Regions from separate parts of the Micromonospora sp. NPDC047465 genome, predicted to be linked through region 1. Evidence: riboswitches for the same ligand, from Rfam matches in the RefSeq annotation. Region 1 holds a riboswitch; the other holds the start of a gene.
What was found. A riboswitch is a leader RNA that binds a small molecule or an ion and turns the genes downstream of it on or off. The one in region 1 is predicted to bind cobalamin.
Positions count from the first base shown of each region.

Region 2: linked by a shared signal. The riboswitch ahead of bluB (5,6-dimethylbenzimidazole synthase) and the one ahead of cobN (cobaltochelatase subunit CobN) in region 1 are both predicted to bind cobalamin.

Region 1 is NZ_JBEYTP010000024.1:74,281-79,141, forward strand. It holds gene cobN (cobaltochelatase subunit CobN) at 1-2,456, opposite strand, end outside; cobalamin riboswitch at 2,822-2,951, opposite strand; gene ABZ793_RS21665 (response regulator transcription factor) at 3,063-3,719, opposite strand; gene ABZ793_RS21670 (sensor histidine kinase) at 3,712-4,861, opposite strand, start outside.
Region 2 is NZ_JBEYTP010000001.1:75,393-80,253, reverse strand. It holds gene ABZ793_RS00435 (EamA family transporter) at 1-717, opposite strand, end outside; cobalamin riboswitch at 901-1,101, shown strand; gene bluB (5,6-dimethylbenzimidazole synthase) at 1,138-1,767, shown strand; gene ABZ793_RS00425 (Rieske (2Fe-2S) protein) at 1,918-2,757, shown strand; partial or broken gene ABZ793_RS00420 (LysM peptidoglycan-binding domain-containing protein) at 3,135-4,256, opposite strand; partial or broken gene ABZ793_RS00415 (hypothetical protein) at 4,280-4,720, opposite strand; gene ABZ793_RS00410 (TadE/TadG family type IV pilus assembly protein) at 4,717-4,861, opposite strand, start outside.

The DNA.
Region 1 (4,861 bases):
GTGGGCGAGCCGGACGGGCCGGGCGGCACGAACCGCCCGTCGAGCGCGCCCACCACCCGGTCGATCTCGTCGGTCGTGCGGTCCAGCCGGGGCACCAGCTCGGTGGCGGCGAAGCGGAGCACGGCGGCGGCGTCCGGGACGGCCCGGCCGGTGACCTCCTCGACCACGGCGTCGACCTTGTCGGCGTCCCAGCCGAGGGTCTCCATGCCGACGACCAGCCGGCGCGCGAGGGCCTCGATCAGGTCGACGGCGTCGGCGGCGGTGCCGGCCGGCCCGTCGACGGTGTCGGTCAGCGCCTCGGGCAGCGCCAGCCGCCGGCCCGGCGCGGCGAGCAGCGCCTGCTCGTCGAGCCCGTACGCGGCGGCGAGGGCCTGGCGCAGGCCGGGCAGGGCGCGGGTGCCGCCCCAGACCTGCGGGGCGCGCAGCACGGCGAGGACGAGGTTGACCCGGGGCTCGCCGGTGGGCGCGGCGGCGAGGATGTGCAGGCCGTCGCGGATCTGCACGTCCTTGACCTCGCAGAGGTACCCGTCGAGGTGCAGCACGAAGTCGTCGAAGTCCTCGGCGGCCGGCATGTCCTCGGCGTGCAGGTCGTGGTGCAGCTCCGCGGCGCGCACCAGGGCCCAGATCTGCGCCTGCACGGTGGGCACCTTCGCGGGGTCGAGCGCCTGCACGGTGGCGTACTCGTCGAGCAGTTGCTCCAGCTTCGCCAGGTCGCCGTACGTCTCGGCGCGGGCCATCGGCGGCACCAGGTGGTCGACGACGACGGCGTGCGCGCGGCGCTTGGCCTGGGTGCCCTCGCCGGGGTCGTTGACGATGAACGGGTAGACCAGCGGCAGGTCGCCGAGGACGGCGTCGGGGGCGCAGTCGGCGGCCAGCCCGAGACCCTTGCCGGGCAGCCACTCCAGGGTGCCGTGCTTGCCCAGGTGCACCACCGCGTCCGCGCCGAAGCCGCCGTCGGTGGCGGGCGCGGCCAGCCAGCGGTACGCGGCCAGGTAGTGGTGGCTGGGCGGCAGGTCCGGGTCGTGGTAGATGGCGATCGGGTTCTCGCCGAAGCCGCGCGGCGGCTGGATCAGCAGCACCACGTTGCCGAAGCGCAGCCCGGCCAGCACGATGTCCCCGCCGTCGGTGTAGAGCCCGCCGGGCGGCTCCCCCCAGTGGGCGAGCATCCGCTCCCGCAGTTCCGCCGGCGCCTGGTCGAACCAGCGCCGGTACGTCGCCCCGGGCACCCGTGCCTCGGCTGCGGCGAGCTGTTCCGGGGTGAGCCACTCGACGTCGTGTCCCCCGGCGGCGATGAGGGCGTGGATGAGCGCGTCCCCGTCGTCGGGCACCGGGGCGTCGCCGAGGTGGTAGCCGGCCTCGGCGAGGGCGGCGAGCAGCCGGACCGCCGAGGCCGGGGTGTCCAGGCCGACGGCGTTGCCGACCCGGGAGTGCTTCGTCGGGTAGGAGCTGAGCACGACCGCGAGCCGCTTGTCGGCGTTGGGCACGTGTCGCAGGCGGGCGTGCCGCACGGCGATGCCGGCCACCCGGGCGGCCCGCTCCGGGTCGGCGACGTAGCTGGAGAGCCCGTCGGCGTCGATCCGCTTGAACGAGAACGGCACGGTGACGATCCGGCCGTCGAACTCGGGGATGGCCACCTGCATCGCGGCGTCCAGCGGGGACAGTCCGGCGTCGCTGCCGGCCCACTGCTCGCGGGTGCTGGTGAGGCAGAGCGCCTGGATCACCGGCACGTCGAGGGCGGCGAGCGCGCCCACGTCCCAGGCGTCCTCGTCGCCCCCGCCGGAGGCGTCGGCGGCGACCGTGCCGCCGGCGGCGAGCACGGTGACCAGCAGGGCGTCGCAGCGGCCGAAGAGCCCGAGCGGTCCCGCGCCGGCGGTGAGGCCGCGCAGCGAGCCGCAGAAGATCGGCAGCGGGTTGCCGCCGGCCGCGTCGACGGCGTCGGCGAGGGCGTCGACGAAGCCGGTGTTGCCGGCGAGGGCGTGCGCCCGGTAGAAGACGATCCCGACGGTCGGCCGGTCGGGCCGCACGGGACGGTCGCCGTGGACGCCGTACGTCGGGGTGGGCGCGGGCGGGGCGAACCCCTCGCCGGTGAGCAGCACCGTGTCGGAGAGGAACCGGGCGAGCTGGGCGAGGTTCCCGGGGCCGCCCTCGACCAGGTAGGCCAGCGCCTGGGTGGCCACTCCGGCGGGGACGGTGGAGGCCGCCATCAGCTCCGCGTCCGGCAGGGCCTCGCCGCTGAGCACGACCGTGGGCACGCCGGAGGCCAGCACCGTGGCGAGCCCGTCCGGCCACGCCTGCCGGCCGCCGAGCAGGCGTACGACCGCGAGGTCCACGCCGTCGAGCAGCGCGGGCACGGCGTCGGCGGCGACCCGGGCGGGGTTGGCGAGGCGGTAGTCGGCGCCGCTGGCGCGGGCGGCGAGCAGGTCGGTGTCGGCGGTGGACAGCAGCAGGATGCGCACGGACGGCTCCGGAGAGTGACGCCCGGATCGACGCGAGGACGATCGGGCGGTACGAGGGTGGGCGCGGTTCAGCGGGTACGGCGGGCCGGGGAGCGGCTCACCGGCGGGCCGGCGGGGTCGGGCGGCGCGGTGCGGGCGTCAGGGACGGGCGACGCGTCCGACCGCTGCGGGGCGGCCGGGGGCGGGCACACCACGGCCGGCCGGACGCGCGGCGCGGCGGCCGGACGGGGCTGCGGAAACGCGGCTGCTCGCCGGCGCGCTGGCGCGGCCGGGCACGATGCGACGATGATCGTCGATGGCGGAGACGCGGTGCGTCATCGGGTCCTCCTCGGGTGTCCACGCCCTGGGGTCACTCCCGACGGCCGAAGTATCCTGGCTCCCGGATCGACGCTCACCCCCGGTCTTCCAACCGCGCACGCACGGCCGTGACTCACGAGGGGGGATCGCTCCCCGGTGACAGTGGCGGGACCGCGCCGGAATCGCACCGGCTTCCTTCACTGCCGTCAGGCCGCGAATGCTGCCACACCCCCGGTGCCCGGGTCAACGCGGCGGGATCGGACGCCGACCCGCCGGGCCGGCGCGGCGTTCACGACGGTCGACGTCACCTCACCGGTCGGCGAGCCCCGACTCGTAGCCCGCGATCACCAGTTGCGCCCGGTCGCGGACGCCCAGCTTCGTCATCAACCGGCCGATGTGCGTCTTGACGGTGCCCCGGCTGAGGTGCAGGTGCTGCTCGATCTCGGTGTTGGACATCCCGCGGGTGATCAACGTCAACACCTCCCGCTCCCGCGGGGTCACCCCGTCGAGCCGTCCCGGCACCCGTCGGGCCGCCGGCATCCGGGTGAACTCGGCGATGAGCCGACGGGTGACGCTGGGGGCCAGCAGCGCCTCGCCCGCGGCGACCACCCTGATCGCGTCGAGCAGCCGTACGGGGGACGTGTCCTTGAGCAGGAAGCCGCTCGCCCCGGCCCGCAGCGCCCGGTACACGTGATCGTCGAGGTCGAAGGTGGTGAGGACGAGCACCCGGGGCGCGTCCCGGCCGGCGGTGACGTGCTCGGTGGCGGTGATGCCGTCCATCTCGGGCATCTGGACGTCCATCAGGACCACCTCGGGCGCATGCGTCCTCGCGAGTTCGACGGCCGCCCGCCCGGTGCCCGCCTCGGCCACCACGGTCATTCCCGGGGTGGCGTCGACCAGCAGCCGCAGGGTGCCGCGCAGCAGCACGTCGTCGTCGGCCAGGAGCACGCGTACGGGCTCACCCATCGTCCGACACCGCCGGGGTGAACGGCAGCCGGGCGCGCACGGCGAAGCCGCCGCCGGGCTCGACGCCGGCCTCCACGGTGCCGCCGTGCATCACGGCACGCTCGCGCATGCCCCGCAGCCCGTGGCCGGGCGGCCCGACGGCGCGCCCCGACCCCCCGTCGTCGACGACGGCGACGGCCAGCACCCCGGGCTCGACCGCCACGGCGAGCCGACAGCGGGTCGGGCCGGCATGGCGCAGCACGTTGGTGAGCGCCTCTTGCACGATGCGGTACGCCGAAGCCTGCACGGCCGCGGGCACCCGGGCCAGGTCGGCCGCCCGGTCGACGTCGACGGTGACACCGGCGGACCGGACGGCCTCGACCAGCCGGTCGAGTTCGGCGAAGCTCGGCGCGGTGTCGGCCGGGTCGCGCAGCGCGCCGAGCACGACCCGGATGTCGTCGAGCGCGCTCCGGCTGACCCGCTCGATCGTGCCCAGGGCGGCCCGGCCCTGCTCGGGATGGCTGTCCGCCAGGTGGTTGGCGACGGCCGCCTTCATGGCGATCAGGCTGAGGCTGTGCCCGACCACGTCGTGGATGTCCCGGGCGATGCGCAACCGTTCCTCGGCCACCGCCTGGTCGGCACGCGACGCGGCGAGTTGGGCGATGTGACGTCGACGGGCGCGCACCGCACGGGCGAGCGTCCACGAAGCGGCGACGACGGTCGCGGCGTAGAGCAGGACCGGGACCGGCGTGGCGGCGAACGACTCCTCCCCCGCCCGGGTCGAAACGATCGGCAGCCCGGGGACCGTGCCGCCCGCCAGCCCCGCGCCCGTGAGGGCGGCCAGCACCACGACGAGCGCCGACACGCCGTCCCGGGTGGAGGTGGCCAGCGCGACCGGGTAGAGCGCGAACGCGACCGCGAACACCACCGCGTCGCCGGCCACCCCGACGGCGACCGCCACCGCCCCCGCCAGCACCACGACGGCGAGCACCGGCGCCGGCCAGCGCCGGCGGACGGCGAGCGGAGCCCCGAACAGCACCGCCAGGCCACCGGCGAGCGCCGGGGCGCCGGGCGTCCGGAACACCGTGAGGAGCACGAGGGCGACGCCCACCAGCGCGTCGAACGCCATCAACTGCCGCAGCCCGAGCCGCCCCGAGGTGACC
Region 2 (4,861 bases), on a different contig from region 1:
CGAGTACGGCAGCACCGACGACAGCAGTGCCACCGCGACGCCCAGCGCGAGGGTCCACGGGTCGAGCAGCGCCGTGCCGCTGCCGGCGACCCCGAACGGCAGTACGGCGAGCGCGGCGACGGCCATTCCCAGCGCGAGGCCCCGGCTGCCCGGCACACGGGCGCTGACCGCCTTGCCGAGCAGTACGTACCCGGCCCAGCCGACCGCGATGGCGACGCACAGCAGCAGCCCCACCCGGTCCATCCCGGTCCCGCCGAGCCCGCTGATCAGCAGCACCCCGCCGCCCGCCAGGACCGCCCACGCCACGTCGGCCGGCCGGCGGCTGCCGGCGAGCGACACCAGCAGCGGCCCCGCGAAACCGATGGTGACCGCCACGCCGAGCGGCACCCGGTGCAGCGCCGCGTAGAAAGCGAGGTTCATCAGCGCCAGGGTGAGCCCGAACGCCCCGACCAGGCCGGCGGCGCGCCAGCCCAGCCGCAGCCCGGGCCGGGCCACGAGCAGCAGGATCAGCGCGGCGAAGCCGAGCCGCAGCGTGGTCGTACCGCCGGCGCTGGTGCTGCCGAAGAGTTGCTTGGCGACGGCCGCACCGACCTGGGTGGAGAGCATGCCCAGCAGCATCAGCAGCGGCGGCGGCACGGCCCGGGGTCGGCCGAGGGCGACGGTCAGTCGGGCCGCCGGGTGGCCGGCCGGCAGCGGGCGGGAGGCGAGTGCGTACACCCGGACCACACTGGTCGCGGACGGCGCGGCGCGCGACCGGATTTCCACGCCCGGCCGGCGGTCCGGGGCGGCGGTCCGGCCCCTGGCCGGTCCGGCCCTGCCGGTCGGCGACGACCTCTACCCCGACGCGGGTGCCGCCGCCGGCCGGGCGGCGGGTCCGGGTGGCGCGGCGCTAGCATGCCGGGCGGCACGATCATGTGAGGTGCCCCGCGCGAGCGGGGAGAATCGGGAAGCCGGTGCGAATCCGGCACGGGCCCGCCGCGGTGACCGGGGAGCCACCGTCCACGCGCGAGAGCGCAGCCACTGGCCCGCCCGGGCCGGGAAGGCGGACGGCCAGGCGTCGATCCGGGAGTCCGAAGACCGGCCTCGCGGTCAGGTGCCCACGCCCGGAGCGTGGGCCGAGCGCAGCGGGAGCCTGCCTTGGATCTCTACGACGTCATCCATCGCCGCCGGGACGTCCGCGGCCAGTTCACCGGGGCGCCGGTGCCCGACGGGACGCTGCACCGCGTCCTGACCGCGGCGCACGCCGCGCCGAGCGTCGGCTACTCCCAGCCCTGGGACTTCGTCCTCGTCCGCGACCCCGAGCTACGGCGCCGGTTCCACGAGCACGTCCAGACCGAGCGGGACACCTTCGCCGCCACCCTGGACGGGGAGGCGGCCGAGCGGTTCGCCCGCATCAAGATCGACGGGGTGCTGGAGTCCACCCTGTCCGTGGTGGTCACCTACGACCCGGCCCGAGGTGGCCCCGCCGTGCTCGGGCGGCACGCCATCGCCGACACCGGGCTCTACTCGGCCTGCCTCGCCATCCAGAACCTCTGGCTGGCCGCCACCGCAGAGGGGCTCGGCGTCGGTTGGGTGTCGTTCTACCGGGAGCCTTGGCTGGCCGAACTGCTCGGCATCCCCGACGGCGTACGGCCGGTGGCGTGGCTCTGCCTCGGGCCGGTCACCCACTTCGAGGCCGTGCCCGACCTGGCCCGGCACGGCTGGCGGCAGAAGCGCCCGCTGGCCGAGGCGATCCACCACGACCGCTGGACGCCGCCGGACCGCTGACCGCACCACCGCGGAAGGGCGGGTGCCATCCGGCCGGTGCCCGCCCGGTTCCGGGCCGGCAGGGACCTCGTCACGCACCGCTGCGGATCCGTCACCGGATACCGGTTTGCGGTCGCTCCTGCCGGGAAGTCGGTACGGGTGCGAGCACTCATGACGAAGATCGAGCAGGCCTCCGCGCTGGACCGGATCGGCGACCGGTTGCAGCGGGCCGTCCAGGCCACCCTCCGCCCAAGGCGCGTCCGCGACCTGCTGCACGGCGTGTGGCTGGGGCACCCGCTGCACCCGGCGATGGTGCAGGTGCCGGTCGGCGCGTGGCTCAGCACGGCCGTGCTGGACCTGATGCCGGGGCAGCGCCGCGCCGCCACGACGCTGTGCGCGGTGGGCACCGTCAGTGCCCTGCCGGCCGCGGTCGCCGGGCTCAACGACTGGGCGGCCCTCGCCCGAGACCAGCGCCGGATCGGCCTGGTGCACGCCGCCTCCAACAGCGTCGGCCTCACGTTCTACGCCGGCTCCATCGCCGCCCGGATGACCGGCCGGCACAACCTCGGCCGTACGCTCGGCTTCCTCGGGCTCAGCGCCGCGAGCATGGGGGCGTACATCGGCGGGCACCTGGCGTACAAGCAGGGCGCGCAGGTCAACCAGAGCATCTCCGAGCTGCACCGGATGAGCGACGGCTGGCACTCGATCGCGGACATGTCCGCCCTGCCGCAGCGAAAGCTGATCACCCGGGAGATCGACGACGTCTCGGTGATCCTCTACCGGCACGGCGACGAGGTCACCGTGATGCTGGAGCGCTGCCCGCACCAGAGCGGCCCGCTCGGCGAGGGTGAGGTGCAGGAGATCGACGGGCACGCGTGCGTGGTCTGTCCGTGGCACGGCAGCACGTTCCGGCTCAACGGCGGCGAGGTCGTGCACGGGCCGTCCGGCAACGACCAGCAGGTCCTGCCCACCCGCATCGTCAACGGCATGCTGGAAACCCGCCTCCCCTGACCACCCACCCCACCCACCCACCCACCGATCAACGGGGGCGTCCGGGGGTTGGGGTGGGGTTGGGTGGGTCAGGGGCGGCGGTGGCGGCCGATTTGGGGTTCGCGGGTGGTGTCCGGGTGGGCGCGGGCCAGGGCGCCGGCCACCGGGTGGGGGCCGGTGGGCGCGTCGCGGGGGCCGCCCGGAGTGGTGCTGCTGCTCGGGATCGCGGTCGTCCCGGTGGGGGTGGTTGGGCCGGTGTCCCGGGGACTCGCGTTCCGTCCGGTTCCGCGACCCGTCCGGGCCCGTACGGTTCCGTCACGTTCGGTCGCGCGTCCGATTCCGCTGCGGCTGCCTCCGTTCCGCCCGGTGCCTCGACGGCGTGTGGTGGCGGTGCGGGCCGCGCCTGCCGGTACGCGGGCGGGGCGGCCGCGCAGGCCAAGGACCGCGCCGATCTGCGCGCCGACGATGCTCGCCACCGCCAGGACGGCGGAGACCGCGAGCGGTCGGTTCACGCGGTCGGGCTCGCCGGCCCGGGCCGCCCCGACCGTCAGCGTCGGGGCCTCGTCGCCGGGCGCGTCGGCCGGCGGCGGTGCCGGGGCCTGCGCCGGGGGCGTCGCCCGCTCCGGGGTGACCTGTTCCGGGGTGGGCTGCGGGGCCGGCAGGGGTGCGGTGGGACGGGCGACGAGGCGGCCGGCGGCGTGCCGGCGGGCACCCCGGTCCTCGGCCTCCTGCGGGAGCCTCAGCAACTGGCCCGGGTGGATCCGGTCCGGGTCGTCGATACGGTTCAGCGCGGCCAGTTCACGGTAGTCGTCGAAGTCGTCCAGGTAGCGCTCGGCGACCCTGCCCAGCTGGTCGCCCCGGGCCACCCGGTAGACCGCCGCCCCGTCAGTCGAGGCAGCCGGAACAGGCTGCACGGCCGGAGCAGCCTGCGCCGCCGAGGCCGCCGGAGCAGGCTGCGCGGCCTGGGCCGCCAGATCGACGTGGGCTGCACGGGCGGGCGGCAGAGCCGGGCCAGCCTGGACGGCCGGAGCGGCGGAGGCCGGCCAGGTGGCCTGCGGCGGGACAGCCATCGGCGCGTTAGCGATCGGCGCTGCCGGCAGGGCGTACGGGCCGGCGACGGCCGTCGCCGCGCTCGCCGCCGGGCTGGCCGCGATGATCAGCGCGACCGACCCGACCAGGGCGGCGGCGGCCCGCTGCTGGCGGCTCATGCCCGGCAGCCGGGGTGCCGGCCGGCGCAGCGCCTGCGCGCAGAGTTCCACCAGCACGGAGAAGGCGAACGTCGCCCACCCGAACCAACCGGCCAGCGCCAGCGCGCGCAGGAAGAGGCGCCCGTCGTCGCGGCTGGTCAGCGTCGCGCCGATCTCCGCGACGGTGGGCAGGTGGTCGGGCAGCGGGTTGCCGGCGAGGGCGAGCAGCGCCACGGGCGCGCCTACCAGCACCGCGCAGAGCACGACGAGCGCGCCGAACCCGGTCAGGATCCGTCCGGTCCGCCGTACGACGGAACGACCCGAAGCGGCCATGGCTGCCTTCCTTCCTTCGGTGCTCCGGTGAGCGGCCGCGCGGTCGCCTCGCCGGAGACGGTGACGGTCTCGTCGAAGCCGAACAGGCCGAGCATGGATCTGTGGTGGGTGACGGTGACGCGTACGCGGACCCGGGTCTCCCCGTCGACGACCGGGAAGCTGACGGTGTGGCCGGCGGCGCCGGCGGCTGCGAGGTAGTCGGCGACGGCCCGGCGGGCCTGCGGCCGGTTGATCCGGGTGGGCCCACCCTCGATGGCGGTGGCCCGGTCGATGGCCTGACCGCCGGCCCGGGCGGCCTCGGCCGCGAGGTTGTCGGCCCGCTGCAACGTGCGCAGTTGGCCGGCGCCGTCGAAGGCCATGCCGATGACGGCGAGGATCCCGACCATCGCCACCGCGAGGAAGACGCTCACCCGACCCTCGTCGCCGAGGGTGGCGGGAGCCGGCCGGACCCGACCGGCGGTCATCGCCGGCTCCGGTAGCGGTCCAGCGGCGAGGTGAAGCTCGCCGACACCCGGTTGCCGGCGGGCATCCCCGGCAGGACGGACAGGTGCAGGTCCCGGTAGGAGACCGTGCAGACGATCCGCACGGTGACCGAGGCGTCCTGC